Regions from separate parts of the Cytobacillus sp. FSL W8-0315 genome, predicted to be linked through region 4. Evidence: a T-box and tRNA genes for the amino acid it is inferred to sense, from the RefSeq annotation. Region 4 holds a T-box; the other regions hold tRNA genes.
The links. A T-box is a leader RNA that pairs with one kind of tRNA and senses whether it is charged. The one in region 4 lies ahead of argS (arginine--tRNA ligase), so its partner is inferred to be a tRNA-Arg.
Positions count from the first base shown of each region.

Region 1 (3,164 bases), 1.3 Mb from region 4:
CCGATAAATAATGGATGATCTGCCGGGAACCCGCCGAGGCCCAGGAGTGTGTGAATTATAGGAATTTGCTGCTGCTCCGCATACTCTTTTAATTCTTTGGATGCTCTTCCATGAAGCACGCCCGCACCAGCCAGGATGACAGGCTTTTTCGATCGGCTGACCGCTTCAGTTAATTTCCTTATTTGCAGGTAATTTGGTTTTAATGTCGGCTGATATCCCGGCAGATTCACTTCCTTTTCTTCCTCAGGCTGATCTGAAACTCCCGCAGCGATGTCTTTAGGTATATCGATCAGTACTGGTCCTGGCCTGCCGGTTGAAGCTATATAAAAAGCTTCTTTAACAATTCTCGGGATATCTTCAATGCTGCGGACCTGATAATTGTATTTTGTAATTGGAGTGGTTATCCCCAGGATATCTGCCTCCTGAAAGGCGTCTGATCCAATGACTCCCGTTGCCACCTGGCCTGTAAAAACAATCAGCGGAAGTGAATCCATCATTGCGTCCGCAAGCCCGGTAACAATATTAGTGGCTCCTGGGCCTGAAGTGGCAATTACAACGCCCGGCTTTCCAGATATCCGGGCATACCCTTCAGCAGCATGAATTCCTCCCTGTTCATGACGCGGCAGCACATGAAGAATCTCTGAATGATACAGTTTGTCGTAGAGTGGAAGAACAGCTCCTCCAGGATAACCAAAAATCACTTCAACATTTTCTTTCTCCAAGGCTCTTAATAACAGATCAGCACCGGTGACAGGATGTGTCTCCGTTTTTGTTTCTGTTAAGGCAGCTTCCTGCAGCATTTGTTGATAACCTCCTCATGTTTATATAATTCCAATATAAAAAGCCCTTCCACCCCTAAAGACACCTATCGATTGTAGGTATAAGGGATGAAAAGGCTTTGATAACCTGTTCCACGGTACCACCCTGATTCACGCTTATAGTGCGTGCACTCATGAACAGCCAAATGCTGTCCGTTTTGATAACGGGTGAAGAACACCCGGCAGCCCCTAATCGATCATCTTTCAGGACTGCGCTCAGAGGTGAGTTCATTTTAAGAGGGCATTACCGGTTTTCAGCAGGTCCGGCTCTCTGTGAATGCCTGTCATAAAACTACTTATCCTCTTCTACGCTTTTCATATTCTGATTTCAACCTCATTACACTAACGCTTTAAACCGTTGAATTATTAAATAAAAAAAACCCAAGAAGCTTATTACAAGAATGTTTTCACTAAGATGAAGGTTATAATTCTATTTAACTTAAAGGTGTGAATTTCTTATATTGAGGACTATCTTACGCCCATTTTTATCAGCCGTCAACACCCTTTTTATGAATTATTTGATAATTTCGATTAGTCTGTTTTTGTGTATCCGCTTACATTGTTGATATATTCACATTCTCTGGGACAAAAAAATTTTAGATAATTTTTTTATGAAGGGGTATAACAGCTGAAATTGGTTTAAATTTAAGAGGTTTTAAAATGGCTTAAGTACTGAAGGTTCCACTGGCAGACTACTGTTATTAAAACTAAATTAAAAATAAAAAAACTCACCAAAAAGGTGAGTAAGAATTCGGTAAGATATGTAGTGCTGCCAGATGTGTAAATGGCGTCCCAGGAGAGATTCGAACTCCCGACCGACGGCTTAGAAGGCCGTTGCTCTATCCAGCTGAGCTACTGGGACGTATTGAATATTTTTTCTTGATTGAGATTAATTAACTCAACGACAAGATTTATTATATTAAACAAATGTTAAGAAGTCAACACTTTGTAAGATATTTTTTTATTATTGAGGGAAGACTGGCTTCCCTCAGTTATTATATTCAAATTACTCGCTTTTTACCAGTGAAAAATTTTGTGTCAGTTCAGGAATTTTCCCATTAGATAAGTCATACACATCCAGTGTAACATCCTTTCCCCTGGCTTCCAGTATGACATATGTTTTTTCCTTTCTTCCTCTGGGCAGCCATATGCTTCCGGGGTTAATAAATAATATCCCATCGGACATTTCAGCTCCCAGACCGTGTGAATGGCCAAAGCATACGATATCTGCTTCCATTTCACGTGCCTTGTATGATAGATTCATTAAGGTAGACTTAACGGAATATCTGTGGCCGTGTGTGACGAAAAAGCGGAGTCCCCCAGCTTCTTCTACTCTATCCTCCGGGAACGCTGCCTCAAAGTCACAATTTCCTCTTACAGCAGCGTAGCCTCTTAATGAGTCATGATCTGCCTGAAGCTCAGAATCTCCGCAATGAATCATCAAATCCATATCAGGATGCATTTCGCGGATTTGGCTGAGTTCAGAGGTTAACCCATGGCTATCACTGACTATCAGAACCTTCATGAGTTCTCAGCTCCGGTCACAAAAGAAGGAAGCAGCTCCTCCAGCTTTTTGAGAGCATTCGCCCTATGGCTGATCTGGCTTTTTTCCTCCGGCATTAATTCAGCCATTGCTTTGTTTTTTTCTTCTGTAAAGAAAATAGGATCATAGCCAAATCCATTAGTCCCTCTTTTTTCTCTTAAGATATGGCCTTCACAAGTTCCTGCAACTGTTACAGTAGTTTTTCCGGGTGCAGCGATTGCAAGAGCACAATAGAACCGCGCCTGCCGCTTATGATCCGGAATACTTTCGAGCTCATCCAGAACCTTTTCCATGTTTTTCTGGTCGTTTTTTTCTTCTCCTGCATAGCGGGCTGAATAGATGCCTGGCTTTCCTCCAAGCGCATCAATGATCAATCCTGAATCATCGGCAATTACCATTCTTCCAAAAGCTTCAGAAACGGCTTCCGCTTTCAGAATGGCATTCTCTTCAAACGTGCTTCCTGTTTCCTCTACATCGTGAAAATCAGGATAATCCAGCAGCGTTTTAACTTCATACCCAAGAGGTTTGAACATCCGTTCAAACTCTCTGGCTTTGCCTGCATTTTTAGTAGCGATAATCACTTCCTGCATGCTATGACCTCCCCTCCAGCTTTTCTCTTTTACTTAGAATACTTTCTGTGATTTTCTCTCCAAGCGCAGCCTTTTGAAACTCAAACAGCTCTGATATCCCTTCCTGTGCAGCACCCAGCATTTCCTGCAGCTGGGTATAAGAAAAAGTCGCTTCTTCTCCCGTTCCCTGAAGCTCCACAAACTCACCGCTGCCAGTCATAACGACATTCATAT
Region 1 is NZ_JBBOOC010000001.1:1,769,792-1,772,955, reverse strand. It holds gene ilvB (acetolactate synthase large subunit) at 1-800, opposite strand, end outside; T-box leader at 881-1,136, opposite strand; tRNA gene MKY20_RS08990 (tRNA-Arg) at 1,604-1,680, opposite strand; gene MKY20_RS08985 (metallophosphoesterase) at 1,825-2,343, opposite strand; gene MKY20_RS08980 (XTP/dITP diphosphatase) at 2,340-2,951, opposite strand; gene rph (ribonuclease PH) at 2,953-3,164, opposite strand, start outside.
Region 1: it encodes a tRNA-Arg, which carries the amino acid that the T-box ahead of argS (arginine--tRNA ligase) is inferred to sense. The anticodon was not compared.

Region 2 (3,164 bases), 810 kb from region 4:
CACTTTACAAGGAGCATAATGACTCCCTGTGTGAATTGATGAATACGTTCGGGCTGAACAGCAAAACGCTTGAACGGAAAAAAGGCTATATCACGTATTTAAAGGAAGCCGAAAAAATAACGGAGTTCCTAAATATTATCGGTGCACACGCAGCTCTGCTCCGGTTTGAAGACATCCGGATTGTCCGCGATATGCGAAACTCGGTCAACCGGCTCGTAAATTGTGAAACAGCGAACTTAAACAAAACAATTGGAGCTGCTTTGCGCCAGGTGGAAAATATCCGGTTCATCGATCAAACTGTCGGACTTCAGGTTCTTCCTGACAAACTGCGGGAAATTGCCGAATTGCGTGTAGCTTACCAGGATGTCACTTTAAAAGAGCTTGGGGAAATGGTCTCAGGCGGAAATATCAGTAAATCGGGTATTAATCACAGATTAAGAAAAATAGATGAAATCGCTGAGAAACTCCGGGCAGGCGACACTATAGATGCTCACTGATAGAGGGATCAGCAGGGAGGAGATATACAATGGCGGAAAAACAGGTTGAAGTTAAGCTGAAAACAGGATTACAGGCACGTCCGGCGGCATTGTTCGTACAGGAGGCCAATCGGTTCTCATCCGATATTTTTCTGGAGAAGGACGGAAAGAAGGTAAATGCCAAAAGCATAATGGGGCTGATGAGTCTGGCAGTAAGCTCAGGATCAGTCATTACCCTCAAGGCTGAAGGGAACGACGAAAACGAAGCTCTTGAGGCACTTGCGAACTATATTCAAAAGGAAAACTAAAACAACTCGCATCGGGAAGATGCGAGTTGTTTTTTTATGCTTATTATTTATCTTTCTTCTCATCCAAAGAGTTTCTGGTAATGATTTGGTCAACCAAACCGTATTCAAGAGCTCTTTCAGCTGTCATAAAGTTATCGCGGTCAGTGTCTCTCGCAATGACTTCAAGCGGCTGTCCAGTGCGCTCTGAAAGAATTGTGTTTAATTTTTCGCGAAGGAAAAGAATGCGCTTTGCAGCGATTTCAATTTCAGTCGCCTGTCCCTGAGCTCCGCCTAGTGGCTGATGAATCATGACTTCACTGTTTGGAAGGGCAAAACGCTTGCCTTTCTCACCAGCAGCAAGAAGGAACGCACCCATGGATGCTGCCATACCGATACAGATCGTTTGTACCTTTGGCTTGATAAATTGCATCGTATCATAAATAGCCATACCAGCTGTAATGCTACCGCCCGGGCTATTAATGTAAATGGAAATGTCTTTTTCAGGATTTTCTGCTTCAAGGAATAAAAGCTGGGCAACAATTGAGTTTGCCACATTGTCATCGATTGCGCTTCCCAGCATAATGATGCGGTCTTTTAAAAGGCGGGAGTAAATATCATAAGCGCGCTCCCCGCGGTTTGTTTGTTCAATAACTGTAGGGATTAAGTTCATTTTCCAATTCCTCCTTCAAGATAAGGTCAACACACAAGATGAACAAGCATGTTCTTCCAAGTAAAGAAAATTTTTTAACTCCTATGTATTATCATGATACACTGATGGTCAATTAAGGTCAAACAAATCGCATAGAATTCGTGCTTGATTCGTTCGACACTTTTTTCTGTGCTGTGCTATCTCATTCCATGATACCCATTGTTCCAATTTTTAAACTAAAAGGAGGCTTGCAAAGTGAATAAACTTATCATATAATTAGTTATCGTAGCGGCTGAGCGCTTGGTCAGCCACCTATTAAAATATCTGCCCTCGTGGTGCAACGGATAGCACGTGAGATTCCGGTTCTTAAGATGTGGGTTCGATTCCTGCCGAGGGCGCTGCCAAAACTCCTTGTCTGATATGGACAGGGAGTTTTTACTTTTTACGCTATCCGCAAATAAATCCAGCCTATGCGCACACAAAAAAATTTATCCGCAAGTAAATTGGCCCTATACGCAAATAAAATTCCTCTATCCGCACATAAATCTAAAAAACTTCCTAAACTTAAGCCTGAATTTCAAAAAAATCCTTAAAATCCACAGTTTTCACCATAAAAAATGAATATTCTTCCCTCTTCCATGCATATTGTGAAGTATTCAGAAAGATGGTAAAGTGCCCGTGCGATTGGCATTTGCCAAGAAATTTCCATACAACATTTACCTGGAATATTGTAAAATGGGGACAGGGGGAATGTACGATGAATTTGAAAGCTGGGTTATGGCAGCAGCAGACAATGAAATTAACAATGACACAGGAGCTGACGCAGGCGATTGCCCTTCTGCAATACAGCACACAGGAGCTTTCTGCTTTTTTGGAAAGCAAGGCGCTTGAAAATCCCCTTTTAAAAGTAGAGTCCGGTCAAGTCCAGACGATGGATCCCCGTTATGACCGTGTCAAACCGACGAGAATAAAAGTCGAAAAAGATAAAATAAATTGGATTGAGCAGATTGGCTGCGGAAAGACGATGAAGCTGGATGAATATTTGAAGTCGCAGCTTCATTTGAAATTAAACAAGGACGAACAAAAAGTAATTGAGCATCTTATTGAGAGCCTTGATGAAAACGGTTACTTGCGAGCGGATTTGCAGACAGCTGCCAAGGCGCTCCAGATGCCTCTTGAAAATATGGAACAGATGCTTGAAGAATTGCAGGAACTCGAGCCTGCTGGTGTTGGCGCGAGGAATCTCCAGGAGTGCCTTTCCCTGCAGATTAAGAGATTGCCAGAGAGAAATGAACTCGCTGAAATTATTTTAGATGAATACTTTACCTTTTTTGCGGAGAAGAAATGGAAAGAGATTTCCAAGCAGCTTGGTGTGGGGCTAAAAGAGATTCAGGAGGTATTCGACCTTGTGCAGACCTTGAATCCTAGGCCGGCTTCATCCTTCCAAAGCGAGAAATCGGCATATATAACACCGGACGTGATAATTAAGTGGGATGGAAGCTCCTTTTCTGTAAGTGTTTTTGATGAAGTGCTTCCTAAAATCAGTTTTAATGAAGGTTATTATAAAAAGTTTGCGGCCTCTGGAGACCGGAATGTCAGCCGCTTCCTTCAGGAAAAGCAGCAGGATTATCAATGGATCATGAGGAGCATAGAGCAGAGAAAAGAGACTCTTGCGAATGTGACCCTTAAAATCGTTGAAAAACAGCAGGACTTCTTTATAAAAGGACCTTCACATCTGAAGCCGATGACCAT
Region 2 is NZ_JBBOOC010000001.1:1,314,140-1,317,303, forward strand. It holds gene whiA (DNA-binding protein WhiA) at 1-497, shown strand, start outside; gene MKY20_RS06720 (HPr family phosphocarrier protein) at 527-784, shown strand; gene clpP (ATP-dependent Clp endopeptidase proteolytic subunit ClpP) at 828-1,433, opposite strand; tRNA gene MKY20_RS06730 (tRNA-Arg) at 1,739-1,810, shown strand; gene rpoN (RNA polymerase factor sigma-54) at 2,170-3,164, shown strand, end outside.
Region 2: it encodes a tRNA-Arg, which carries the amino acid that the T-box ahead of argS (arginine--tRNA ligase) is inferred to sense. The anticodon was not compared.

Region 3 (3,164 bases), 3.9 Mb from region 4:
GCTCGCCATTTTATTAAAATACTTGCCTATTTTAAACTTTTTTGACCTGGACGATTCTTTTCTTTCCTTATTGCCAGGTATAAATTTTCTTACCCCTTTCAACATAACTTCCCCCTTTATGATTGAACCAGATGCGAACAATTGAACTAGTATGTACCTAATTCTTTTTTACTATTCTTTCAATTCATTATAATAGAACAAATAAGACATTTGAAGATTATTTTTCCAATTTTTCATTTTAATAAAGCCTTCCCTGCACCTATTCCCTTTAAAATCTTACCTTAAAAAACCTGATTTTCTCACGTCAGCATCAATCATGACATACTAATCGGACTACTCCCTTTTATCTGCGACAAAAATGATTTTCTTTAAATAAAATTTGAAACAGATTTAAATTAAATCCATTCAAGCCATATAATATATGAAGTAACAAGCAATATTTATTTGTATAACAGTAATTTCTAATTAGTATGACAGCATTTTCAGAGTTAGAAGTTTTTACTTTTTCTGTAAATTAAACCTTCTATTTACACGAGAAAAGAAGTTTGCTTCATGTTAAAGTGGGTAAAGAAAGAAAGAGTATTTATGGGGGTCTTTAATAGAGGAGGACTTATGAAACAACGTGACTATTACTTCGACAACACGAAGTTTATTTTAATCTTCTTTGTCGTTTTCGGACATTTACTCCGCTCTTTTATTGAAGATAATGAAACAATCTATACTTTATATAAGGTAATCTACACGTTCCATATGCCAGCATTTATACTGGTATCCGGTTTTTTTGCAAAAGGCTTTTATAAAAAAGGCTATATAAAGAAAATTGCAAAAAAGCTCATACTGCCATATATTATTTTTCAGGTTATTTATTCGATCTTCTATTATTTTTTATATAATAAAGGCACCTTTGAGTTGGATCCTTTTAACCCGCATTGGTCTTTATGGTTCCTGATCAGTATGTTTTGCTGGAATATCATGCTTTTATTCTTTGCAAAGTATAAAGCGGTTTATTCCCTGGCAGCTGCTTTTATCATTGGGCTTGCTGTCGGATATGCCGATTGGATTTCAAACTATTTAAGTTTATCGAGAACATTTGTGTTCTTTCCTTTATTCCTATTGGGTTATTATTTAAAGAAGGAGCATTTCTATGCGCTATTCCAGCCAAAGTTCAGAATTAGTGCATTAGCAATCTTTGCTGTAGTCTTTATAGGCTTTTACCTCTATCCTGAAGTGGACTATAAGTGGCTGCTTGGCTCAAAGCCATATACTGAAATGGGGGCAGCTTCAATTGGGGCAGTCTTAACGAGATTGGGCTTTTATGTCCTAAGTTTAATAATGGTATTTAGCTTCTTTGCTTTTGTGCCCAGCAAACAATATTTCTTTACTGATTTAGGAAAAAATACACTTTATGTCTATCTGCTTCACGGATTCTTTGTACGGGTATTCAGGGAAAGTGATGTACAGGGCTTTTTCAGCAAACCGGAAAACTTCCTGCTGCTTGCCGGAATATCGCTGCTGCTGACTTTGCTTCTCTCAAGCAAACTGATTACTTCATTTGCGCAGCCTATTATAGAACTGAGAACATCACAGCTAAAGAAGCTAAAAGATAGATCAAAGGCATATGCCAGATTTTATCGTAAAAAACTTACAAGTTAGAACAGAAACCGGTCATGTATTAATGGCCGGTTTTTACTTTAGTCATAACTATTGACCATTTTTGATTATGGGATTATAATAAATAACTGTGTTATATTATTTTGTCCCAGTAGCACAGCTAAGCATAAACATCCCTGAATTACATCCCTGTAGCTTTGTTTCGACGCATTTGCTCCCTTGTATTGGGCTTGCAGAGGAAAAAACAGGATATACCAGTCTTATCTGCACTACAAAAAATATACTTACGCCAATATGTCCCAGTAGCTCAGCTGGATAGAGCGACAGCCTCCTAAGCTGTAGGTCGTGAGTTCGAATCTCGCCTGGGACGCTACAATAGAAAAGCGCGAAACCCATGTATATCAATGGTTTCGCGCTTTTTATTTTATTCAATTTGTTTATTCATAAACATTAATAATCTAAGGTTGGGGTCGGTTTGGGGTCGGAACGATTTTTATTTATGATTTCATACCTCTAATCGGCCACTAAAGCCCCTGTTGTTGGTTAAGACATCAGTGTTGTTTAAAAAGAAAAAGCTGCCTGATTAGCAGCTAATGTTGAAGTTAAGAATCCGTTAGTTAATTACATTCATCTTCAATAACACATGAATATATTAAACATAAAAAAGTGTAATAGAGGAATCACATTAATCGGGACTTCTCAAATTTATGCTGATAAACACTTCAAATAAGTTATGATTATTCACTTTGTGACCGATAACCTAAATCCAAATAATAATTATTTTAATATTCGACGTGCAATTCGGTTAAACAATTCAACTGCATGCGGAAGAATTTCTTCTTCAATATCAAACTTTGGATTATGATGCGGTGCGGGTATAGTGGAACCTACAATCATATAAGTCCCTTTTCCCCCTAAATCTTGGACTCGTTTTATCATAAAGCTAGCATCTTCACTCCCGAGTCCTTTACCTTCACCATTTCCAAATGATGTAAATCCTTCTGCTTGCTTTGCCTCTTCTATAGTTAACTCAACCAGTTCATTGTCACAGGTAATTGGGATAGCGGCACCAATAACTTCAATTTGATGATCAAGCTCATGCATAGATGCACTGTGAGTAATGATATTTCTAACTCTCTCCTCCAAATCTTTATTCTCCTCTTCGGTAAGAGCCCTAGTCTCAATATTCATTTTTGCATATTGGGGAATGATATTAGTTGCTGTTCCACCCTCTAAGATTCCTACGTTAACTCGGGTGGGTCCTGTACTAAAGCGCGGGATAGCATGTATATTTAATAAGGCGGTACTAGCACCCAACAAAGCATTTCTACCCATTTCCGGATTACCGCCTGCGTGAGCAGCAACACCATAGTAGTGAGCTATCATTTTCGTGGAGGAAAGGAAGTGCGTTGAACCACCATGGAACTCACCAGTCGGAACATCTGCACCTAGATGATGACAAAACATATAATCCACATCATCTAATAACCCCTTCTGTACAATTGCATATGCTCCGCGAACTCCTTCCTCTGCTGCCTGAAATATCAGCTTTA
Region 3 is NZ_JBBOOC010000001.1:4,371,062-4,374,225, forward strand. It holds gene MKY20_RS22420 (methyl-accepting chemotaxis protein) at 1-105, opposite strand, end outside; gene MKY20_RS22425 (acyltransferase family protein) at 613-1,653, shown strand; tRNA gene MKY20_RS22430 (tRNA-Arg) at 1,908-1,981, shown strand; gene MKY20_RS22435 (amidohydrolase) at 2,389-3,164, opposite strand, start outside.
Region 3: it encodes a tRNA-Arg, which carries the amino acid that the T-box ahead of argS (arginine--tRNA ligase) is inferred to sense. The anticodon was not compared.

Region 4 (3,164 bases):
TTTTCCAAGCCGGGATTTTTAGCTTCGATATTGGTCTTTGCCAGAAGGATTGCTTCATTCAGGACCTCCTCAAGAAGGATGACTCTGCCTTTTCGGGTAGACATCTTTTTCCCATCTTTTAAATAGAGGCCAAAAGGGACATGTGTCATATTATCCGCCCACTCATAACCCATCTTTTTAATAACGCTTTTAACCTGCCTGAAATGGATGCTCTGTTCCTGACCGACAATGTATAGGGAATGATCAAACTGATAGGTTTCTTTTCTATAAAAAGCTGCAGCGAGATCCCGTGTTGCATACAGAGTCGCTCCGTCGGATTTTTTTATCAGGCATGGAGGAAGGTCTTCATCAGGCAGTTGAACCACCTCTGCGCCATCAGACTCAGCCAGCAGGTCTTTTGCCATGAGTTCCTCTATGACGGGTTCCATTTTATCATTATAAAAAGCTTCACCATTGTATGAGTCGAAATGAATGCCAAGCATATCATAAACCCGCTGGAATTCTTTCAATGATTCTTCTCTAAACCAGCTCCAGAGTGCCTGAGCTTGCTCATTTCCGTTTTCAAGCTCTTTGAACCAGGAACGCGCTTCATCTTCAAGGGCTGGGTTAGCTTCTGCTTCTTCATGGAAGCGTATATATAGGCTAAGCAGTTCCTTTATGGGATTTTCCTTCACTTTATCCGGGCTGCCCCACTTTGTATAAGCGGTGATCAGCTTGCCGAATTGTGTGCCCCAGTCGCCTAAGTGGTTGATTCTGACCGCTGTATAACCGCATTTTTCGGCCAGGCTGCCGAGGGCGTTTCCAATGACCGTAGACCGCAAATGGCCCATGGAGAAGGGCTTTGCGATGTTTGGCGAAGAGAAATCAAGCACGGCTGTTTTGCCTGCGCCATCATTCAGCTGTCCATATTCTTTTCCTTCGTTCAAAATTTTTTCCATTATGACTGCACCGGCTGACTCTTTGGAAAAGAAGATATTAATGTAAGGACCAGCAGCCTCTGCTTTTTCGATATGCGGTCCCTGAATCAGGCACGCTGTCTCGCCAGCAATAGAGGCAGGTGACTTCCTGAATGCTTTTGCAAGTGTAAAACAGGGAAAAGCAAGATCGCCATGTGCCGGATTCTTTGGCGTTTCGATTAAGTCCGCAATTGCTTCGTCAGAAAGCTGCCCATTCAGCACTGAAGCCAGCTGAGCTGTGAAAATAGCTTTGAAATTGATCATATTAACACCTCCTGGAAAATAAAAAAGCCCGTCTCTATATAAAAATAGAGACGAGCTGAAATCTACCCGCGGTACCACTCTGATTGTCCAAAGGACCTCTTTTGAAAGGACGTTTCAAAATATGCTTGAACGTATTTCCTAAAGGGGTTTGGTAACGGGACTCCTTACCCGGCATAGCCTACTTTTCTTTCAGCTATGCATCTCCGAAGTGCGCTTCACGAAAGGATTTCCCGACAGGCTTGCACCGTCCCTGTCTCGCTTTTAGGAAAGAGCCCTTTGCTACTCTCTTCATCATAGACACTAGATATATTAATGTTATTATACGCTGTTGGAATTATTTTGCAACATAATTTGAATCCGTTGAAAACATATAAGTTCTGTGATGGTACCGGATGCTGAAAATCAGGCCCATCGCCATCATGTTTCCCATAAGCGAGCTTCCGCCGTAGCTGATAAACGGCAGCGGAATGCCGGTGATTGGCAGTACCTGAATAGTCATACCGATATTTTGAAATACATGGAAGGTGATCATACTGATGACCCCGACGCAAATATAGGTATTAAAAGGGTCGGTCGTCTCCAAGCCGGTTTTAGTTAAGTGATAGATGAGCAGAAAGAAAAGGCTGATTACTACACTTGCACCAAAAAAGCCGTACTCCTCGCCAATGACGCTAAAAATAAAATCAGTATGGGCATCAGGCACATACACCTGTCTGTCAGTAAACCCTTTTCCGGATATTAATCCTGAGCCGATTGCGAGCATGGAGTTGTACAGCTGCATTCCGGCTCCCTGCTTGTGATTAACCGGGTCAAGCCAGGAATAAATTCGGCTGAACTGATAGGGGTCTATCCCAAGGTACTTCTCTAAAATCTCCGGTGCTATGATGACCAGATAGAGCACCGTTCCCGCGAAAGCGCCAAGGATTCCATAAATCGGAACAAGGATTTTCCAGGTGATCCCGGAAACCAGGATGATTCCAGTTAATATGGCGATGATGACAAGGGCGGTACCCAGGTCTTCAATAATAATCAATCCTAATGGAGGCAATGTGGCTGCCCCTAATTTGATTAGAAGGAAAAAGTCCGTGCCTGCAGTCTTTGCCTGATATTTCAGATGGTGGTCAGCGATGACTTTGCTGAGGGCAATGATAAGGAATACCTTAACAAACTCTGAGGGCTGCACAGAACCAAGTCCAGGAATGATATACCACAATGTAGCCCCTTTGCGCTCTGGTGCAATGCTTTCCGGTGCAATGAATAACCCGACAAGCAATAGGATGCCTAAACCGTACAGCAGCCAAGTAAGCCTTCTGATTTGCTCGCTGTCAAAATACATGACAATTGCCACAATGATAGCTCCGACAACATAATTTTTTATTTGTGAGACGACAAAATTCCCTTCATATTGATTGGAGGATTGTCCGCTGTAAATAGCGATGCAGCTGATGAGGAAAAATAGCAGCAGAAGAAAGCATAACGTCCAATCGAACCGGTCTGAGAATCTATTATTCTTGTTCATTTGTATACACCTGGTTTCTGTACCTTTTTACATTTTTATCCTAACAAAGAAAAATAAACCTTACAATGGAGAACAGAATACATTTTTTCTCTGCATGTAGTTAGACGAATGAATCAGCATGATGGTTTCCTGTATTTTCAAAAAACCGGGCAGGCTGCAATTTAAAATTTTTTCTCATCGGCAAAGATATTTTCAGTTATTTTTGCTACAATAAGAGAATAAAATACTGGATGTTTAACAGGCAGTTTCAAAAAGAAGCTGTCTTTTTACTAATTTGTGAAGGCGCTTGCGCTATTCTTATCTGTCTAGCTCAGTGCTTTTCTTTGAAAACACCACTTTGGGTAACGGTTCGGAGGTTTCGTCATTGAAAAGAAGGAATCATGCTATTCGTGATCTCATCTACATCCATCTTAATGAACAGGATC
Region 4 is NZ_JBBOOC010000001.1:502,250-505,413, reverse strand. It holds gene argS (arginine--tRNA ligase) at 1-1,217, opposite strand, end outside; T-box leader at 1,264-1,524, opposite strand; gene MKY20_RS02750 (FtsW/RodA/SpoVE family cell cycle protein) at 1,555-2,739, opposite strand; gene MKY20_RS02745 (hypothetical protein) at 3,104-3,164, shown strand, end outside.